Regions from separate parts of the Janthinobacterium sp. BJB301 genome, predicted to be linked through region 1. Evidence: predicted binding sites of a transcription regulator. Region 1 holds the regulator's gene; each other region holds the start of a gene.

Region 1 (4,424 bases):
GCGGCACCAGCACCCCGGATGGCGGCAGTGTGCGCATGGTGATCCAGCCGAAAACCAAGGCACCGGCGGCGGAGAAAGCGCCGGCCACGCCTGCGCCAGGAAAGAAATAATGGATAATACTCGTTGCGGCAGCACCCTGATCGTTCGCGGGCTGCAAAAAACCTATGGCAAGCGGCAAGTCGTGCATGATGTCTCGCTGCAAGTCGAATGCGGCGAAGTGGTGGGTTTGCTGGGCCCGAACGGCGCCGGCAAGACCACCTCGTTCTACATGATCGTCGGCCTGGTGCCGTCCGATGGCGGCAGCATCGATATCAGCGGCGTGGACATCTCCAGCCTGCCGATCCACCGCCGCGCTCAGATGGGCCTGTCCTACCTGCCGCAGGAAGCGTCCGTCTTCCGCAAGCTGACGGTGGAAGACAATATCCGCGCCGTGCTGGAAATCCAGACCGTCGAAGGCCGTCCGCTGACGAAGGCCGAGATCGAGGTGCGCCTGGATAAATTGCTGGCCGATTTGCAGATTGAAAAGCTGCGCGAGAACCAGGCCCTGTCCCTGTCGGGCGGTGAGCGCCGCCGCGTGGAAATCGCCCGCGCGCTGGCCACCGATCCCCGTTTCGTGCTGCTCGACGAACCGTTCGCCGGCGTCGATCCGATCGCCGTGATCGAGATCCAGCGCATCGTGCGGTTCTTGAAGGAGCGCAATATCGGCGTGCTGATCACCGATCATAATGTGCGCGAGACGCTGGGTATCTGCGACCGTGCCTACATCATCAACCAGGGCTCGGTACTGGCGTCGGGACGCCCCGACGACATCATCGCGAACGAGTCGGTACGCCGGGTCTATCTGGGCGAACACTTCCGCATGTAAGCCAATGAAACAATCATTGCAGCTGCGCACTTCGCAGCACCTGGCACTGACGCCGCAGTTGCAGCAATCGATACGCCTGTTGCAATTGTCTACCCTGGAATTGCATCAGGAACTAGAGCAATTGCTGACGGACAATCCCTTGCTCGAACGCCTCGATGACCCGCTCGACCGTTCGTTGCGCCTGCTTTCCGACGGCGCCTTGAGTTCCACGGCTGCACCGGCCGAAGCGCCGCCCCAGCCGCCAGGCCAGGAAGCGCCCGCAGCGCCTGCCGAAGCGGAAACCTTTGATGGCGATGCCGGCGAGGGGCCGGCCGCCGCGGATGGCGGCGACAGCGACTGGAGCGAGGCGAGCCGCGGCAAGGCGCCCGACGACGAGGATTCGCGCCCGCAACTCGAAGCCCATCACTGCACCCTGCGCGAACACCTGATGGAGCAGATGCGCGTGACGGTGCTCGAATTGCGCGACCGCGCGCTGGTCGAGCTGATCATCGATGCGCTCGACGACAATGGCTACCTGGAAGAGTCGCTTGAGGACATCCTGGCGCGCCTGCCGGAAGAGCTGGAAATCGATGCGGACGAGATGCGCACGGCCTTGTCTCTCTTGCAAAGTTTCGATCCGCCTGGCGTGGGCGCGCGCAATGCCTCCGAATGCCTGGCGCTGCAAATCAAGCGCTTGCCGCACATCGCCATGGTGACGCGCCGCATGGCCCTCGTCATCGTGGAAAAGCACCTGGCCTGGTTTGCCCAGCGCGATTTCAACAAGCTGAAAAAAGCCCTCGATTGCGACGATGAAGACTTGCGCGAAGCGCAGACGGTGATTCGCCAGTGCAATCCGCATCCGGGTGCCGTGTTCGCCTCGGACGTGTCCGATTACGTGGTGCCCGACGTCGTCGTCAAGCGCGCGCGCAATGGCTGGCAAGTCACGTTGAACAACGATGTCATGCCGCGCCTGCGCGTCAATGCCATGTACGCCAACTTGCTCAAGCAGGGCAAGGGTGAGGGCGCCATGGGCGCACAGTTGCAGGAAGCCAAGTGGCTGATCAAGAATATGCGCCAGCGCTTCGACACGATCCTGCGCGTGGCGCAGGCGATAGTAGAAAGACAAAAGAGCTTTTTCTCGCATGGGGCCGTTGCCATGCGTCCCCTTGTGCTCCGTGAAATAGCTGATACACTGGGTTTACACGAGAGTACTATCTCGCGGGTAACAACTCAAAAGTACATGCTGACCCCGCACGGCATGTTCGAGTTGAAATATTTCTTTGGTAGCCACGTCGCCACCGAAGCGGGGGGCGAAGCGTCATCGACGGCGATACGGGCATTGATCGTGCAACTGACAGGAGCAGAAGACCCTAAAAATCCTTTATCCGACAGTAAGATTGCGGACATGCTGGGGGAACAAGGCATGGTGATTGCGCGACGTACTGTTGCCAAATACCGGGAAGCGTTGAAAATTCCGCCAGTGAGCCTGCGTAAGTGTTTGTAAGTTTTTTTCGGTTCCTCTGCGGGCCGGATAGGATGGACCGCACGAACCCGATCATCTTTAGGAGTGTGTATGAATCTCACCATCAGCGGACATCATCTCGAAGTGACACCAGCCATCCGTGAATACGTACAAACGAAGCTGGAGCGCGTGAAACGTCATTTCGATCAAGTCATCGATATCGCCGTGATTCTGACCGTGGATAACCTCAAAGAGAAAGAAAAACGTCAAAAGGCTGAAGTCAACCTGCGTTTGAGCGGCAAGACTGTCTATGTGGAAAGCTTGGCGCACGACCTGTACGCCGCGATCGATACCCTGATCGACAAGCTCGATAGGCAAGTGATGAAATACAAAACCAAAGTGCAAGGGCACGGTAAAGAGGCGATCAAGCATCTGCCAGACAACTCCGAGGAAGAAGCCGTCGTCGCCGTCTAAGGCCACCCGCTTCCAGCAGTTGTGATCAACTAAGGGCGCACATCTTGCGCCCTTTTTTGCGCCTGGACCTTTTGAGCGCAATGTTCGCCGCGCAGGGGCTAAAATGTTTGCACTTTCACTTCTTTCCTGCCTGCCATGAGCGACTTCGTCCAGACTTCCATCCGCAACCGCACGGGCCATATCGTGCTCGACCGTCCGAAAGCCTTGAATTCCCTGTCGCTGGAGATGGTGCGCGCCCTGAGCGCGGTCCTGCTGGCCTGGCGCGACGATCCGCAGGTGGACGCCGTGGTGATCCGCTCCAGCAGTGAAAAAGCCCTGTGCGCCGGCGGCGATATCCGTTTCTTTTACGATGCGGGCCTGGCCACGCCGCAAGGCGGCAGCGCCATGCTGGAAGATTTCTTTACGGAAGAATATGCTTTAAATCATTTAATTCATTTCTACCCAAAACCGTATATCGCCGTGATGGATGGCGTGGTGATGGGCGGCGGCATGGGCGTGGCGCAAGCCGGGCCGGGCAACCGCCTGCGCATCGTGACGGGCCGCACGCGCATGGCCATGCCGGAAGTCAATATCGGCTTGTTTCCCGATGTGGGCGGCAGTTATTTTCTATCCCGCCTGGCGGGCCAGCTGGGCCTGTACCTGGGCTTGACGGGCTTGACGATCAACGCGGCCGATGCCCTGTACACGGGGCTGGCCGATGTCTACCTGCCTGAGGCGCAGATGGGGGCGCTGCTGGACCTGTTCGAATCGACGCGGGGCGAGGCCTTGCCTGTGGCCATCAAGGCGCTGGCGGCGCCTTTCCAGGCCGAGGCGGGGGTGTCTCCCCTGGCCACGGCGCGCGCGGCGCTGGACCGCCATTTCGGCGCCCCTTCCGTGGCCGCCATCATGGCCTCGCTGGCGCAGGATGACAGCGCGTTCGCGGCCAAGGCGCTGGCGGCCATGCGCCTGCGTTCGCCCTTGATGATGTCGGTGACCCTGGAATTGCTGCAGCGGGGCGCCCACCTGGGCGTGGCCGATTGCCTGCGCATGGAGCGCACGGTGGTGCGCCACAATTTCGAACATGGCGAAGTGCTCGAGGGCGTGCGCGCGCTGGTGGTCGACAAGGACAATGCACCGCGCTGGAACCCTGCCAGCCTGGACGACGTCGATGCGGCCATGGTGGCGCGCTTCTTTGCCCCCGTCTGGCCAGCCGCGGCGCATCCGCTGTGCCACCTCGACTAATTAGCTGCGTTCGCGGTGGCGCAGGACGACGCGTTCATTCGGGCCGAAATACTGCGCCAGCCGCTCCGCCATGTACACGGAGCGGTGCTGGCCGCCCGTGCAGCCCAGGGCCACCGTCAGGTAGCTGCGGTTGTCGGACTTGAATGACGGCAACCATTTCTCGATGAAGGCGCGGATGTCGGCCAGCAGTTCCAGCGCGCTCGGCTGCGCGTCGAGGAAGGCGATCACGGGCGCATCGCGGCCGTCGAGCGGGCGCAGCGCCAGGTCGTAATACGGATTCGGCAAGGCCCGCACGTCGAAGACGAAATCGGCGTCCAGCGGCACGCCCAGCTTGAAGGCGAACGATTCGAAGAACAGGGTCAGCGGCGCGCGTTCGGAGGCGACGATATCCTTGATCCAGGCGCGCAGCTTGTTGGCGCTCAG
Region 2 (4,424 bases), on a different contig from region 1:
CGCATGAAACGATTCCCTGCCCTGCTGCTCCTGCTCTGCCTATCCCTGCCTGCCGCGGCCCAAAAGCAAGCCGCCTGCCCGTACGCCGCCTGGAAAAGCGGCTTCAAGGGCGATGCGCTGGCGCAAGCCACGTGTTTGCTGCGCCCCGTCAAACTGTATGCGCGCCTGGGCGAGAGTGCGCCGCTGCCGGACTTCCTTGCCGCCCGCATCGGCCAGCGCACGGGCATCGCTCCGGCCCGCTTGCGCGCCTGGCTGGCGGAACAAGGCATCGCCGAGGCGGGCGTGGGCGGCGCCGTCGACGCGCCCCTGTCGCGCGCCGTGGGCCGGCTGGCCGCGCCCATGGCCCGCTATTTCGTCATCCACGACACCAGCTACCCGAATTTCCTGCTTGACGCCATTCCCGGCCACATCAACGATGCCAGCTGGGACTTCAACGACTTCAGCTTGCGCAATCCGGCGCTGGGCGGCGGTCCGAAAGGCCATGTCTACGTGAACCGCCTGGGCGGCTCCTTGCAGGTGCGCGACTTTGGCACGGCCAGCTACGCCAGCAAGCTGGAAAAGGACAAGCCGTCGCTGGCGGGCCTGTTCCTGCACGTGGAACTGGTGCAGCCGCGCAACTCCGTGCCCGGCGGCGGCAAGGGCAACGATGGCCTGGCGCCCGATCCCGGCTTTACGCCTGCGCAATACGAGCGGCTTGCCCTGCTGTATATCGCCGCCAGCGTGCGCAGGGGCACATGGCTGATCCCCGCCTTCCATGCCGTCATCGATACAGGGTTTGCGAATGGTCATGATGATCCACAGAACTTTTCGCTGGCCGAATGGTCTGCCTCGCTTTCCCGCCTCGATGCGGCCCTGCGGCAGGCCGATACTGGACAATAAGGCGTTTCCCCGGCGGCTGAATTGGCGCATACTATCGCAAGCATAGTCATTGCAGTCAGGAGTCCAGGTGAGTATTGCCACGGATCATCACGCGGGTCGCCAGGCCAGCGCACGCCAGCCATTGCAGCGCGCGCAGCGCATCTTTGCCATGCGCGACGCCGTCCTCAGCGCCTGGGAACAGCGCGTGCGCGCCAAGGTGCGCGGCGCCGACCAGTTGCTCACGCCCATACTCATCAATACCTTGCCCGCCTTTTTCGACAACCTGGCCGAAGCCCTCACCCCGGGCCACCCGCGCGAAAACGCCGCCAGCAACAGCAACGTGCCCGCCGTGCATGGCAATGAACGGGCGCGCATGACCAATTACGGCCCGGAGCAGGTGATCCAGGAATACCAGATCTTCCGCGACTGCTTCGCCGCCACCGCGCATGAGTCCGGCATCACCCTGCGCAGCAAGGATTGGCAGGTGATCAATGTGTCGATCGACTCGGGCATCCGCGAATCGATACGCGAATTTACCAGCATGCATGAAGGCTTCCGGCGCCGTATCGCGGCCGGCCTGTCGCACGACATGCGCAATCCCCTGGCCGTGATCAGCACCAGCGCCCAGCTGCTGCTCAGGCCAGCCGACCCGGAACGGGTGACATTGCTGGCGCACAAGATTGTCGAGCACAGCAAGCGGCTCGACAGCATGATCGAGGAATTGCTCGATGGCCTCAGCTACCACCAGGGCCAGCAGTTGCCACTGGTGCTGAGCCAGTTCGACGTGCTGCCGCTGGTGCACGCCGTGGCCAGCCAGGTCAACTTGCAGCGACCGGGCAAATGCCAGGTCAGCGGGCAATCCGTCATCGGCTGGTGGTGCGAGAACTCGCTGCGGCGCGCGCTGGAAAACCTGCTCGGCAATGCGCTCAAGTATGGCGACGACGCGCCCATCAGCGTGCACGTGGAAGCGGTCCACGAACGCCTGATCGTCACCGTCCACAATAGCGGGCGGCCCATCGCGCCGGAACAGGCCGAACGCATCTTTGACTACCTGCGCCGCGAAAACGACAGCCCCGCGCCAGGATGGGGTATCGGCCTGCCCTTCGTGCAGAGCGTCGCGGAAAGCCACGGCGGCAGCATCGCCGTCGACAGCGCGGCCGAGACAGGCACCAGTTTCATCTTCGACGTGCCCGTCGATTGCCGCCCCTTTGTCCAACCCGCCGACGTCCCCAAGAGTGACGCCTAGCGCACCGAATTGGTGCAAACAATGGCGCGACGCCACAAAAGTGGTCATATTTACACCTGTTCACGCCCGCCTTGTTGGCACGCTTCCTGCTGAGCTATGCATAGACACGGCTCAAGGGAAATCACAACATGGCAAATTTTTTCAATGAAATGACTGCAAATGAAGTGGGGACGGACAGCAAGGTACGTGAACACTATCGTGAATTCAGCAACTGGCTGGAGCAGCAATCCCCCGAGACCATCGCCCGCAAGCGGGCCGAAGCCGACCTGACGTTCCGCCGGGTCGGCATCACGTTCGCCGTGTATGGCGACGATGCCGGCACGGAACGCCTGATTCCGTTCGACACCATCCCGCGCATCATCCCCGCCACGGAATGGGCGCAGATGCAGACGGGCCTGGTACAGCGCGTGCAAGCCTTGAACATGTTTATCCATGATATTTATCATGAGCAAAACATCATCAAGGCGGGCATCATTCCCGCCGAGCAAATCTACAAGAATGCCCAGTACCGCCCGGAAATGCAGGGTATTTCCGTCGCCTCCGACATTTACGCCCACATCGCCGGCGTCGACATCGTGCGCGCCGGCCAGGGCGAATTCTATGTGCTGGAAGACAATCTGCGGGTGCCGTCCGGCGTGTCCTACATGCTGGAAGACCGCAAGATGATGATGCGCTTGTTCCCGGAACTGTTCGCCCGCAACCGCATCGCCCCCGTCGACCATTACCCGGACATGCTGCTCGACAACCTGCGCTCCGTCGCGCCGATGGGCGTCGATGACCCGACGGTCGTCGTCATGACGCCCGGCATGTACAACTCCGCCTACTTCGAGCACGCGTTTTTGGCCCAGCAGATGGGCGTGGAACTGGTCGAAGGCAAGGATCTGTTTGTCAACGACAACTCGGTGTACATGCGCACCACGCGCGGGCCCAAGCGCGTCGACGTGATCTACCGCCGGGTGGACGACGATTTCCTCGATCCGCTGGCCTTCCGCTCGGACTCGTCGCTGGGCGTGCCGGGCCTGCTGTCCGTCTACCGCGCCGGGCGGGTAACGCTGGCGAACGCCATCGGCACGGGCGTTGCCGACGACAAGTCGATCTACCCGTTCGTACCCGACATGATCAAGTTTTATCTGTCGCAGGAGCCGATCCTCAACAACGTGCCGACGTATCAGTGCCGCAAGAGCGCCGATTTGTCGTACGTGCTGGCGAACCTGGCGAAACTCGTCGTCAAGGAAGTGCATGGCGCGGGCGGCTACGGCATGCTGGTGGGGCCAGCGTCCAGCCTGGCGCAGATCGAGGATTTCCGCCAGCGCCTGCTGGCCAATCCGGGCGGCTACATCGCCCAGCCCACGCTCGCCCTGTCCGCCTGCCCCACGTATGTCGAGGCCGGTATTGCGCCGCGCCACATCGATTTGCGCCCGTTCGTGCTGTCCGGCAAGACGATTTCCATGGTGCCCGGCGGCCTGACCCGCGTGGCGCTGGGCGAAGGCTCGCTGGTGGTCAACTCCTCGCAAGGGGGCGGCACCAAGGATACCTGGGTATTGGAACCAACATCCGTGTTTGCAGGAGAAAAAGCATGCTGAGCCGCACCGCCGATCATTTGTTCTGGATGGCCCGCTACACGGAGCGGGCGGAAAACACGGCGCGCATGCTCGACGTCAACATGCAAACATCGATGCTGCCCCAATCCGAGCAGGATGCGGAACAGGGCTGGCGCGCCACCTTGGGTATTTCCGAGCTGCAAAGCGCGTACGACCACAAATATGGCCGCTTCCACACGCGCGACGTGCTCGACTTCATGGTGCGCGATCCGAACAACCCCTCGTCCATCCTCGCCTGCCTGACGGGCGCGCGCGAAAACGCCCGCGCCGTGCGGGGCACGCTGACGACGGAAGTGTGGGAAATCCAGAACGCCACCTGGCTCGACATGCAGAAGCGCCTGAAAAGCAATCTGCTGGAAACGGACCCCAGCCAGTTCTTCGAATGGGTCAAATACCGCTCGCACCTGTCGCGCGGCGTGACCCTGGGCACCATGCTCAAGGACGAAGCCATCCATTTCATCCGCCTGGGCACTTTCCTCGAGCGGGCCGACAACACGGCGCGCATCCTCGACGTGAAGTTCCACGGCGCGCGCGACACGTCGAAGGACATCACGCAGCGCGATTTTTACTACTGGGCGGCCCTGCTGCGCTCCGTGTCCGGCTTTGAAATCTACCGCAAGGTGTACCGCGACGTCATCACCCCGGCGCGGGTGGCGGAATTGCTGATGCTGCGCGGCGACATGCCCAGGTCGCTTTTGGCCTGCATGGATGACGTGGTG
Region 3 (4,424 bases), on a different contig from region 1:
TGGGCTCCGTCATCGTCGGCGACAGCAACAAGCGCTACTATGAAGCGGCGCCGGGACGCAATTGGTTGCTGGGTGTTAGCGCCCAATATAGTTTCTAAAACTAAAAAGCCCGCGCCTCTTCCGATGCGCGGGCTTTTAAACTAGTACAAGCTACTTCAGGGCCGTGCTTCCTTCACGCCATATTTTTCAAAGATGGCTTTCAATTCACCGCTGGCCGCCATCTCGTTCATGGCCGCCTGCAGCAACTTTGCCACGTCGAGCTGCTGGCGGCTGACGGCCAGGCCCACGGCCCAGCCGGCACGCGGCAAGCGGGCGAACGCCACTTCGCTCATGGGGAAAGCGGGATCGCTTTTCAGCACCGATTCGATTTCCGAACGGTTGGCCAGCACGGCATCGAGCTGCCCTGCCTGCAATTGCTGCAAGGCTTCGGCCGCCGTGTCGAAGATGCGCACGTCGTCGCGGTACTTGCCATTGTCTTCACCCAGCATCAGCATGGCCGCAATCGAGACTTTTTCCACGCCGATGCGCTTGCCGGCCAGCGAAGCGACGCCATCGAATTGCGGCACGGCTTGCGCGCTGCGCGCCAGGCGCACGGTTTCCACGTAATACGGCGCGAAGATCTCGACCTTGTCGTTATCCGCCATCAACTTCTTGTCGACCGGCACATGCAGCATCACATCGGCGGGACCATAACCAAGGTAATGCCCCTTCCACACCATATTGCGCAAATCATCGTTCAAGTTTTCGCCGGCGGGAAATGGCAGCAAGCTCAGTTTCAAACCCAGCTTTTTCGCCAGCGCTTCGGCGATGTCGATATCGATGCCCGCGCCCTTGTCGGAAAACGGCGCGAACTCGTTATACACAGCCACTTTCAGGCTGCCCGACTGCTGCACTTTTTGCCAGTCGGCGCGCACCGGCGCGGCTGCGCACAGCGCCAGGCAGGCGAGCGAGATCATCGCGCGCGCGCCCCGGAATTGAAATGAACGCATGGGACTCCTTTGTGATCAGTTCGATTTAATTCGACTCGCGGCGGGTTTCCAGATAGGTCTTGATGGCCCACATGGCTTCCTGGTTGAACACGCCTTCAAACGGCGGCATGTACACAGCGCCATTACGCACTTTACCGTGGCGTATGGTGGCCAGGTAGTAATTATCCGTCTCCTTGTAGCAAGCCTGTTTCTTTGTCTCATTCTTGATACCGAAGCAATCGCGGTCCAGCTGGCGCAAATCCGGCGCGATGCCGCCCGAGATGGCTTCGATGCCGTGGCAACGAGCGCAATTCTGGTTGTAGGCCGAGGTGCCCACCGTCAAGGCCAGCTTGTTGCCCCGATACGGGTTTTGCTCAAGCCACTTATCGCCTACCTTGGGCAAGCCCGTGGTATCGACGCCTTGCGGCGTGACATTGCCGTGCGCATAGGCATGCGGCAAGGTCAGCAGGGAAGTGAGGGCAACGGCGCCGGCCGCCGCCACGCCGAGCAGGGTACGAATGGAATAGGTCATGCTGGTCTCCTTGGTTTTTTAGTGAATATCCAAGAAGAGCAAATGCCATGCCATGCGTATATGCCCCACGTCCGGCCACCCATGTATCAATTTGGAACAGCTGCAACACGTAGTTGTATCATCGCGCGCGTCAGGCGGCGGCCACCGTGCAGATGCTGCTTCGCGCCTGCTGCTCGAAAGTGATACGCACGGGCAAAAATTGGGCAATCACCTCCGCATTCGTCAGCGCATGCTGCGACACCTTGTTGCAGCTGAAGGTGCCGCCGCCCGCCAGCGCCATCGGCAGCAAGAGCTGGTCGGCCAGGTGCTCGCCGACGGCCGCGTCCGTCTTGAGATAGGCGCGCACCTCGTTCAACAGGCGCTTGGCCACGGACTCGGCCAGCAAGGACTTTTCGCCGAACGACGTAAACACTTCCGTGACATGCTCATGCTCCAAGGTCAGCAACAGGACATTGCCCGGTCCCTGCTCCGACGGCAAGCCGACGATGCGCAGCTGCTTGCCGCTCCAGCCCATGCCGCCGGCGACACGCTCGAGCTCGCGCTGCGCCACCCGCACGTGCACGCCCGCCACCACGCTTTCCGCATACCCCGCCTTCCGTTCACCGCGCTGCAGCAATGCGATGGGGCGCAAGCGCTGGCACGGTTGCACGGTGGCCATCACCTCGCCGCCGCCCGCAGGATGAAAACCATAGCGTTGCAGCGAAATATCCACCTCGGCCCCCATCTGTTCCAGGACACGGCCATACGCGCGCTGCAGGAAATGCACGGGCGGTGCCATGGCATTGTGCGTGCCGCCACTGATGCGCACGGTGGACGGCCCATCCGCATGCAGCAGGGCCGGCAACAGGGTTTGCAATACCAGAGTGCAACTGCCCGCGCTGCCGATGGCAAAGCGGTAATCGCCGCCACGCAGGGGACCAGGCACGAATTCCAGGCTCGACGCGCGCAGCGCCACCGGCGTCGTGCGCGCCCCGCAAATGGCTGTTGCCGCCTGCACAGCCAGCAAATGCTGGCGCAGCAAGCCGGGCTTTTCCCGCCCCGCGCGAATATTAATCAGCCGAAACGGTTGCCCCGTGATCATCGACAAGCTCAGCGCCGAACGTAAAATCTGTCCGCCGCCTTCGCCTTGCGCTCCATCTATTTCTATCATCTCTCTTATCCTTTGACGCAGACGACCTGCTTCAAGATATGCACGACATCGACCAGCTCGCGCTGCGCCAGCATCACCGCATCGATATCCTTGTAAGCCATCGGAATTTCATCGATCACGTTTTCATCCTTGCGGCATTCCACGCCTTGCGTGGCGCGGATCTGGTCGTCCAGGTTGAAGCGCCGCTTCGCTTCCGTGCGGCTCATCGTGCGTCCCGCGCCGTGGCTGCAGCTATGGAAACTCTCCGCATTGCCCTTGCCGCGCACGATAAAACTCTTCGCCCCCATGGAGCCGGGAATGATCCCCAGTTCGCCGGCACGGGCCGACACGGCGCCCTTGCGCGTAATCAATACATCCTTGCCGAAGTGGTGCTCCTTCTGTACATAGTTATGGTGGCAGTTGACGGCTTCCACGTGCGTCTGGAACGGTTTATGGATGACCGTGCGCACGGCGGCGATCAGATTCTGCATCATCACTTCGCGGTTGTTGCGCGCAAAGCGTTGCGCCCAGCCCACCGCCTCCACGTAATCGTCGTAATGCTGCGTTCCTTCGGCCAGGTAAGCCAAATCCTGGTCGGGCAGGTTGATGAAGTGGGTGCGCATATCCTGCTTGGCCAGTTCGATGAAATGGCTGCCGATGGCATTGCCCACGCCGCGCGAACCGGAATGCAGCATGAACCATACGGAACCCTGCTCGTCGAGACAGACTTCGACGAAGTGGTTACCGCTGCCCAAAGTCCCCAGGTGGCGATAATTGTTCGTATTTTTCAGCTTCGGCGTTTTCAGGCAGATCGCATCGAATTCGTCTTTCAGCTGCAGCCACGCGGCATCGACCACCGAGGGCGGCGTATGCCAGGAACCCTCGTCGCGGCCGCGGTGTCCGCGCGTCTTTGGCGACATCCCGTGTGGAATGGCGCGTTCAATGGCGCTGCGCAGCGGCCCCAGATTATCGGGCAAATCATTCGCCGTCAGCGTGGTTTTCGCCGCCATCATGCCGCAACCGATATCCACGCCCACCGCCGCAGGAATCACGGCGCCCAGGGTGGGAATCACGCTGCCGATGGTCGACCCTTTACCCAGGTGGACGTCGGGCATGACGGCGATGTGCTTGTAAATGAACGGCAGGGTCGCCGTGTTGCGTAATTGCTTTTTGGCCGCTTCTTCGACGGGCACGCCACGGGTCCACATTTTCACAGGACGGCTGCCTTCGGTATGCAGGACTTCGTATTCTTCTTTTTTCATCGCTTCTCTCATTTTCTATTGTAATCAGTACGACAACCCGACAAGGAGGGACAGGATTTTCTGGCGGCGTACTGCGCGCGCCAGGCCGGTTTGACGCGGCTGATCGATGTAATCCTGTCTGCATTCGGGGCACTGCGGCGCATGACAAGTCTGGACAGGACGTCTCTTATGTAGTCTTGTCCGCATTCATGCGCTTTACTTCAACAACCGGTTGCCGCGATATCGATGGCGGCGATTTCTCCCACCCAGTGGGCGGGGTCCAGCTGGCCGGCGGCAAAGGCGGCGATGATCTTGAAGACGTCATCGGAAAAACCGCCGATATTCAGGATATCCTCGCATTCCATCGCCTGCGTCGTGGCATGCGGCGCAATATCGATGCACACCAGTTTCGCCTGCGGATTGCGCTGCTTGAACACCTTCCATTGTCCCATCGTCGCCGTGGCGCCGCTGCGTCTGGCGTCGATCCACGATTCGTTATCGGACACATAAATCACCAGGTCGGCCAGCTCCTTCTTGCTGTTCATGCGCATCAG
Region 4 (4,424 bases), on a different contig from region 1:
CAGGCTGGCACCAGCTTGGCCACGGTCTTGTCATTGATCTGCGTCAACGGCGAATAGCGCTGGCCCTGCGTACCCATGCCAAACGACAGGACGCTGGCCGGATTCTTCGCCGTACTGTCGAGCATGGCATTCGTGACATTGCCCACGTCGGCCGCCTGGGCCAGCGATGCCAAACCCAAACCGATGAGTATCCCCATGATTTTTTTCTGCACAATCATCTCCCTCTGTTTTATTAGTATGTGTGTATCAAGTCTTGCGGTGCTCATGCGGCTGGGCATGCAACAGCGCGCACTCTTCATCCGTGAACAGGCGCGAGCGCGTCAAAAAGCGCTTGCCCGTGCCGTTGTCGAGTGAAAACATGCCGCCATTGCCGTCGACCACATCGATAATCAACTGGGTATGCTCCCAGTACTCGAATTGCTCGAGTCCCATGTAGAACGGTGTGCCATTCAAATTGCCGAGATAGATATCGGTGTCGCTGACATCGAACTCGCCCAGCGCATAGCACATGGGCGCACTGCCGTCGCAGCATCCGCCCGACTGGAAAAACATCAGCGGGCCGTGACGCCGGCGCAACTTGTCCATCATTTCCAGCGCCGCATCGGTGGCGACCACCCGGGCAATTGCTGCACTCATCGCATCCCTTTCTGCGCGCCGCGCCTGGACTGCAGGCGCGGCGCCTGTTGCCGGTTTAGAAGAAGCCCAGCGCTTTCGGGCTATAGCTCACCAACAAGTTCTTCGTTTGCTGGTAGTGATCGAGCATCATCTTGTGGTTTTCGCGGCCGATACCCGATTGCTTGTAGCCTCCGAACGCGGCATGGGCCGGATACAGGTGGTAGCAATTGGTCCACACGCGGCCCGCCTGAATGGCGCGGCCCATGCGGAAGGCGCGCGAACCGTCACGCGTCCACAGGCCGGCCCCCAGGCCGTACAAGGTATCGTTGGCAATCGCCAGCGCGTCGGCCTCATCCTTGAAGGTGGTCACGGACACGACGGGTCCGAAGATCTCTTCCTGGAAGATGCGCATCTTGTTATTGCCCTTGAACACGGTCGGACGCACGTAGTAGCCGCCTTCCAGGTCGCCCGCCTGCGTGTTGCGCTCGCCGCCGGCCAGCACTTCCGCGCCTTCCTGGCGGCCGATGTCGAGGTAGGACAGGATTTTTTCCAGCTGCTCCTGCGAAGCCTGCGCGCCGATCATGGTGGACGAGTCGAGCGGATTGCCCTGCTTGATGGCGGCCACGCGCTTCAAGGCCCGTTCGATGAATTTCTCGTAGATCGATTCCTGGATCAGCACGCGCGATGGGCAGGTGCACACTTCGCCTTGGTTCAGCGCGAACATGGCAAAACCTTCCAGGCACTTGTCGAAATAATCATCATCGGCATCCATCACGTCTTCAAAGAAGATGTTCGGCGACTTGCCGCCCAGCTCCAGGGTGACGGGAATCAGGTTTTGCGCGGCATAGCCCATGATCAGACGGCCCGTGCCCGTTTCGCCCGTAAAGGCGATCTTGGCGATGCGCTTGCTCGAGGCCAGCGGTTTACCCGCTTCCAGGCCGAAACCGTTGATGATGTTCAACACGCCCGGCGGCAGCAAGTCGCCGATCAGCTCGATCAACACCATGATGGATGCCGGGGTCTGCTCGGCCGGTTTCAAGACGACGCAATTGCCGGCGGCCAGGGCTGGCGCCAGTTTCCACACGGCCATCAGAATCGGGAAATTCCAGGGAATGATCTGCCCCACGACACCCAACGGCTCGTGGTAGTGGTAGGCATAGGTTTCCGCATCGATTTGCGCGACGGAACCTTCCTGCGCGCGGATGCAACCGGCGAAGTAACGGAAATGGTCGATGGCCAGTGGAATGTCGGCATTCATCGTTTCGCGGATCGGCTTGCCGTTGTCGATGGTTTCCGCCGTGGCGATCAGGCTCAGGTTCTGTTCGATGCGGTCGGCGATGCGGTTCAGGATATTGGCGCGCTCGGCCGGCGAAGTCTTGCCCCATGCCTCCTTGGCGGCGTGCGCGGCATCCAGCGCCAGCTCGACGTCTTCCGTCGTGGAACGGGCGATCTCGCAAAACGGCAAGCCTGTGATCGGCGTGATGTTAGGAAAGTACTCACCTTTTACTGGTGCAACGAATTTGCCGCCGATGTAATTGTCATAGCGTTGTTTGAAGGGATTGGCTACGCCCAGTTTGCTGATGTCTGCGAGATTCATGTCGTCCTCTATCGGGTTAATTAGAATGGAATTACTTAATTAAAATCAAACGTCCTGGTACAGATGGGGTGAGTACACGGAGTCTTCCGCAAATGCCGTGCCAGCTCGCCATCCCACTACAAACTTAGCCGGTTTTATCCCTGTTACAAGGGCGCGGCATCAAACCCGGCACGTTTTTCAGCGCAGGCCACCTGCTTGGGTGGGGACGTGGGCCTGTTTGCATTTTGAACAAGGTAAAGACGTCCTGTTCCAATCCGGGCCAGCCCTGCGGCATCTTCCCTGCGCCGCTGCACAATGGAACAGGTGTACCAGACTGGAACACCTGCGCCTGTGCCACCAAGGAATCAACGAATCACCACGCCCCATGGCAATTCGCCCACGGCAATATCGGCTACTTTCTGCGCGCTGGCCGTGTCGATGACGGACACACTGTTCGAACGGCCATTGGCCACGTACAGCTTGGCGCCGTCGGGCGTGATGGCCATATTCCACGGACGTTTGCCGACGGGAATGGTGGCCGTGACCTGGTAGCTGGCCGTGTCGATCACCATCACCGTGCCGTCCGTGCCATTCGAGACATACACCTGCTTGCCGTTGGGATGGACCACGATGCCATTCGCATTCTTGCCCGCTGGAATGGTGGCAATCGCCTTGCGCGCGGCCATGTCGATCACGTACACGGCATTGACCAGTTCGCACGCCACATAGGCGCGGCCCGAGTCCGGACTGAAACCAATGCCGCGCGGACGCAGTCCCACGGCGATGGACGCGACCTGGCGGCGTTGCGCTACATCAATGACATCGACTTGCTCCGCCTCTTCCGCGCTGACCAGCAGCCAGCGTCCATCCGGGCTGAAGACGGCATGTTCCGGGTTGCGTCCCTGCACCTTGATATCGGCGAGCAAGGTGCCTGTCTGGCCATCGAGCAAGGCCACGCTATTGTTTTCCTCGACGGCCACTGCCACGTAATGACCGTCCCGGGAAGCGCTGACGCCTTCGGGCGACTTGCCCAGCGCCACCGTGCGCACGGGCGCGCCGGCAGCGTTATCGATCAGCAACAAGGCGCTGCTGGCCGCATCCGTGACAAACAATTGCCGTCCGCTGGGGTCGGCGGCGATGCCGCGCGGCCGCTTGCCTGCGGCGATCTGACGCACTACCTGGTCGGTAGCCGTGTCGATCACGCTCAAGGTGCCCGATTTTTCATTGGGGACATAGGCAAAGGGAGCTGCCTGGAGGGCGGTGCTGGCGAGCGCCGGCAACAGCCAGCAAACCTGGCGCAAGCACGAGAAGAAGTTGGGCATAATCACCTTTTCAATGGCAAAACACAGGAAAAGCGCGCGGCATCGGCGCATCTGCCCATTGCTGTATGCAAACGCCGTGCCACTGACACGCGTATAATTTCAGCCCACCAATGGAGACATGGCAGGCATATTGCTTGATAAGACTATGCAGACCTGTACCGCGCACGCGATCAAGCAGGCTTTTATTCACATTGGAGAATCCGCATGCAGCACCGTTTCCGCCTGAACACCATCGCCAGCCTGTTTGTCGCCGGCAGCGCCACCCTCGCCCCCCACGTCTTTGCCGCCGAAGCAGTTGACCCGGCCAACGGGCAACTGATGGATACGGTGGTCATCAGCGGCAGCCGCATCGCCCATCCCAGCCAGGAAGTGCCGGCCTCGATCGACGTGGTCGACAGCGCGCGCATCCAGGATGGCCAAATCCGCGTCAACGCGTCGGAAGCGCTGGCCGCCGTGCCGGGCCTGGTCGTGCAAAACCGCCAGAACTATGCGCAAGACTTGCAGATCTCGTCGCGCGGCTTCGGCGCACGCTCGGCCTTTGGTGTGCGCGGCGTCAAGCTGATCAGTGATGGCATTCCCGCCAGCATGCCCGACGGCCAGGGCCAGGCCGCCACCTTCAACCTCGATACGGCCGAGCGCATCGAAGTGCTGCGCGGACCGTTTTCTGCCATCTACGGCAACCATTCGGGCGGCGTGATCCAGCTGTTTTCCAGGGATGGACAAAATCCCCCTTCCGTCGAACTGAATTTGACGGGCGGCAGCTACGGCACCAGCAAGGTCGATCTCTCGGCGCAAGGCCAGGCAGGCGGCATCGGCTACGTGCTCGACGGCTCGCGCTTCCGCACGGACGGTTTCCGCGACCATAGCGCCGCCACGCGCGAACAGGCGTTCGGCAAGGTCACCGTCAAGCC

Evidence for each region. The regulator sigma-54, encoded in region 1, starts transcription at its own class of promoters, with help from an activator protein. The targets are predictions, from matches to a motif close to TGGCANGNAANCTGCTTT.
Region 2: a site for sigma-54 is predicted at 2,180-2,197, ahead of CSQ91_RS06545 (circularly permuted type 2 ATP-grasp protein). Genes of this name have one in related genera too.
Region 3: a site for sigma-54 is predicted at 1,536-1,553, ahead of pedF (cytochrome c-550 PedF). Genes of this name have one in related genera too.
Region 4: a site for sigma-54 is predicted at 2,298-2,315, ahead of adh (aldehyde dehydrogenase). Genes of this name have one in related genera too.

Annotation. Positions count from the first base shown of each region.
Region 1 covers NZ_PDZJ01000005.1:96,187-100,610, forward strand. The annotation lists gene lptA (lipopolysaccharide transport periplasmic protein LptA) at 1-110, shown strand, start outside; gene lptB (LPS export ABC transporter ATP-binding protein) at 110-865, shown strand; gene CSQ91_RS24530 (RNA polymerase factor sigma-54) at 870-2,348, shown strand; gene hpf (ribosome hibernation-promoting factor, HPF/YfiA family) at 2,418-2,780, shown strand; gene CSQ91_RS24540 (enoyl-CoA hydratase/isomerase family protein) at 2,916-4,001, shown strand; gene rapZ (RNase adapter RapZ) at 4,002-4,424, opposite strand, start outside.
Region 2 covers NZ_PDZJ01000001.1:1,519,692-1,524,115, reverse strand. The annotation lists gene CSQ91_RS06555 (hypothetical protein) at 4-879, shown strand; gene CSQ91_RS06550 (sensor histidine kinase) at 947-2,104, shown strand; gene CSQ91_RS06545 (circularly permuted type 2 ATP-grasp protein) at 2,233-3,687, shown strand; gene CSQ91_RS06540 (alpha-E domain-containing protein) at 3,681-4,424, shown strand, end outside.
Region 3 covers NZ_PDZJ01000010.1:3,328-7,751, reverse strand. The annotation lists gene CSQ91_RS28235 (TonB-dependent receptor family protein) at 1-98, shown strand, start outside; gene CSQ91_RS28230 (substrate-binding periplasmic protein) at 156-989, opposite strand; gene pedF (cytochrome c-550 PedF) at 1,015-1,500, opposite strand; gene rtcA (RNA 3'-terminal phosphate cyclase) at 1,631-2,650, opposite strand; gene CSQ91_RS28215 (RtcB family protein) at 2,656-3,891, opposite strand; gene CSQ91_RS28210 (vWA domain-containing protein) at 4,092-4,424, opposite strand, start outside.
Region 4 covers NZ_PDZJ01000010.1:9,086-13,509, reverse strand. The annotation lists gene CSQ91_RS28255 (PQQ-dependent methanol/ethanol family dehydrogenase) at 1-197, opposite strand, end outside; gene CSQ91_RS28250 (DUF779 domain-containing protein) at 247-636, opposite strand; gene adh (aldehyde dehydrogenase) at 692-2,212, opposite strand; gene CSQ91_RS28240 (beta-propeller fold lactonase family protein) at 2,557-3,513, opposite strand; gene CSQ91_RS28235 (TonB-dependent receptor family protein) at 3,718-4,424, shown strand, end outside.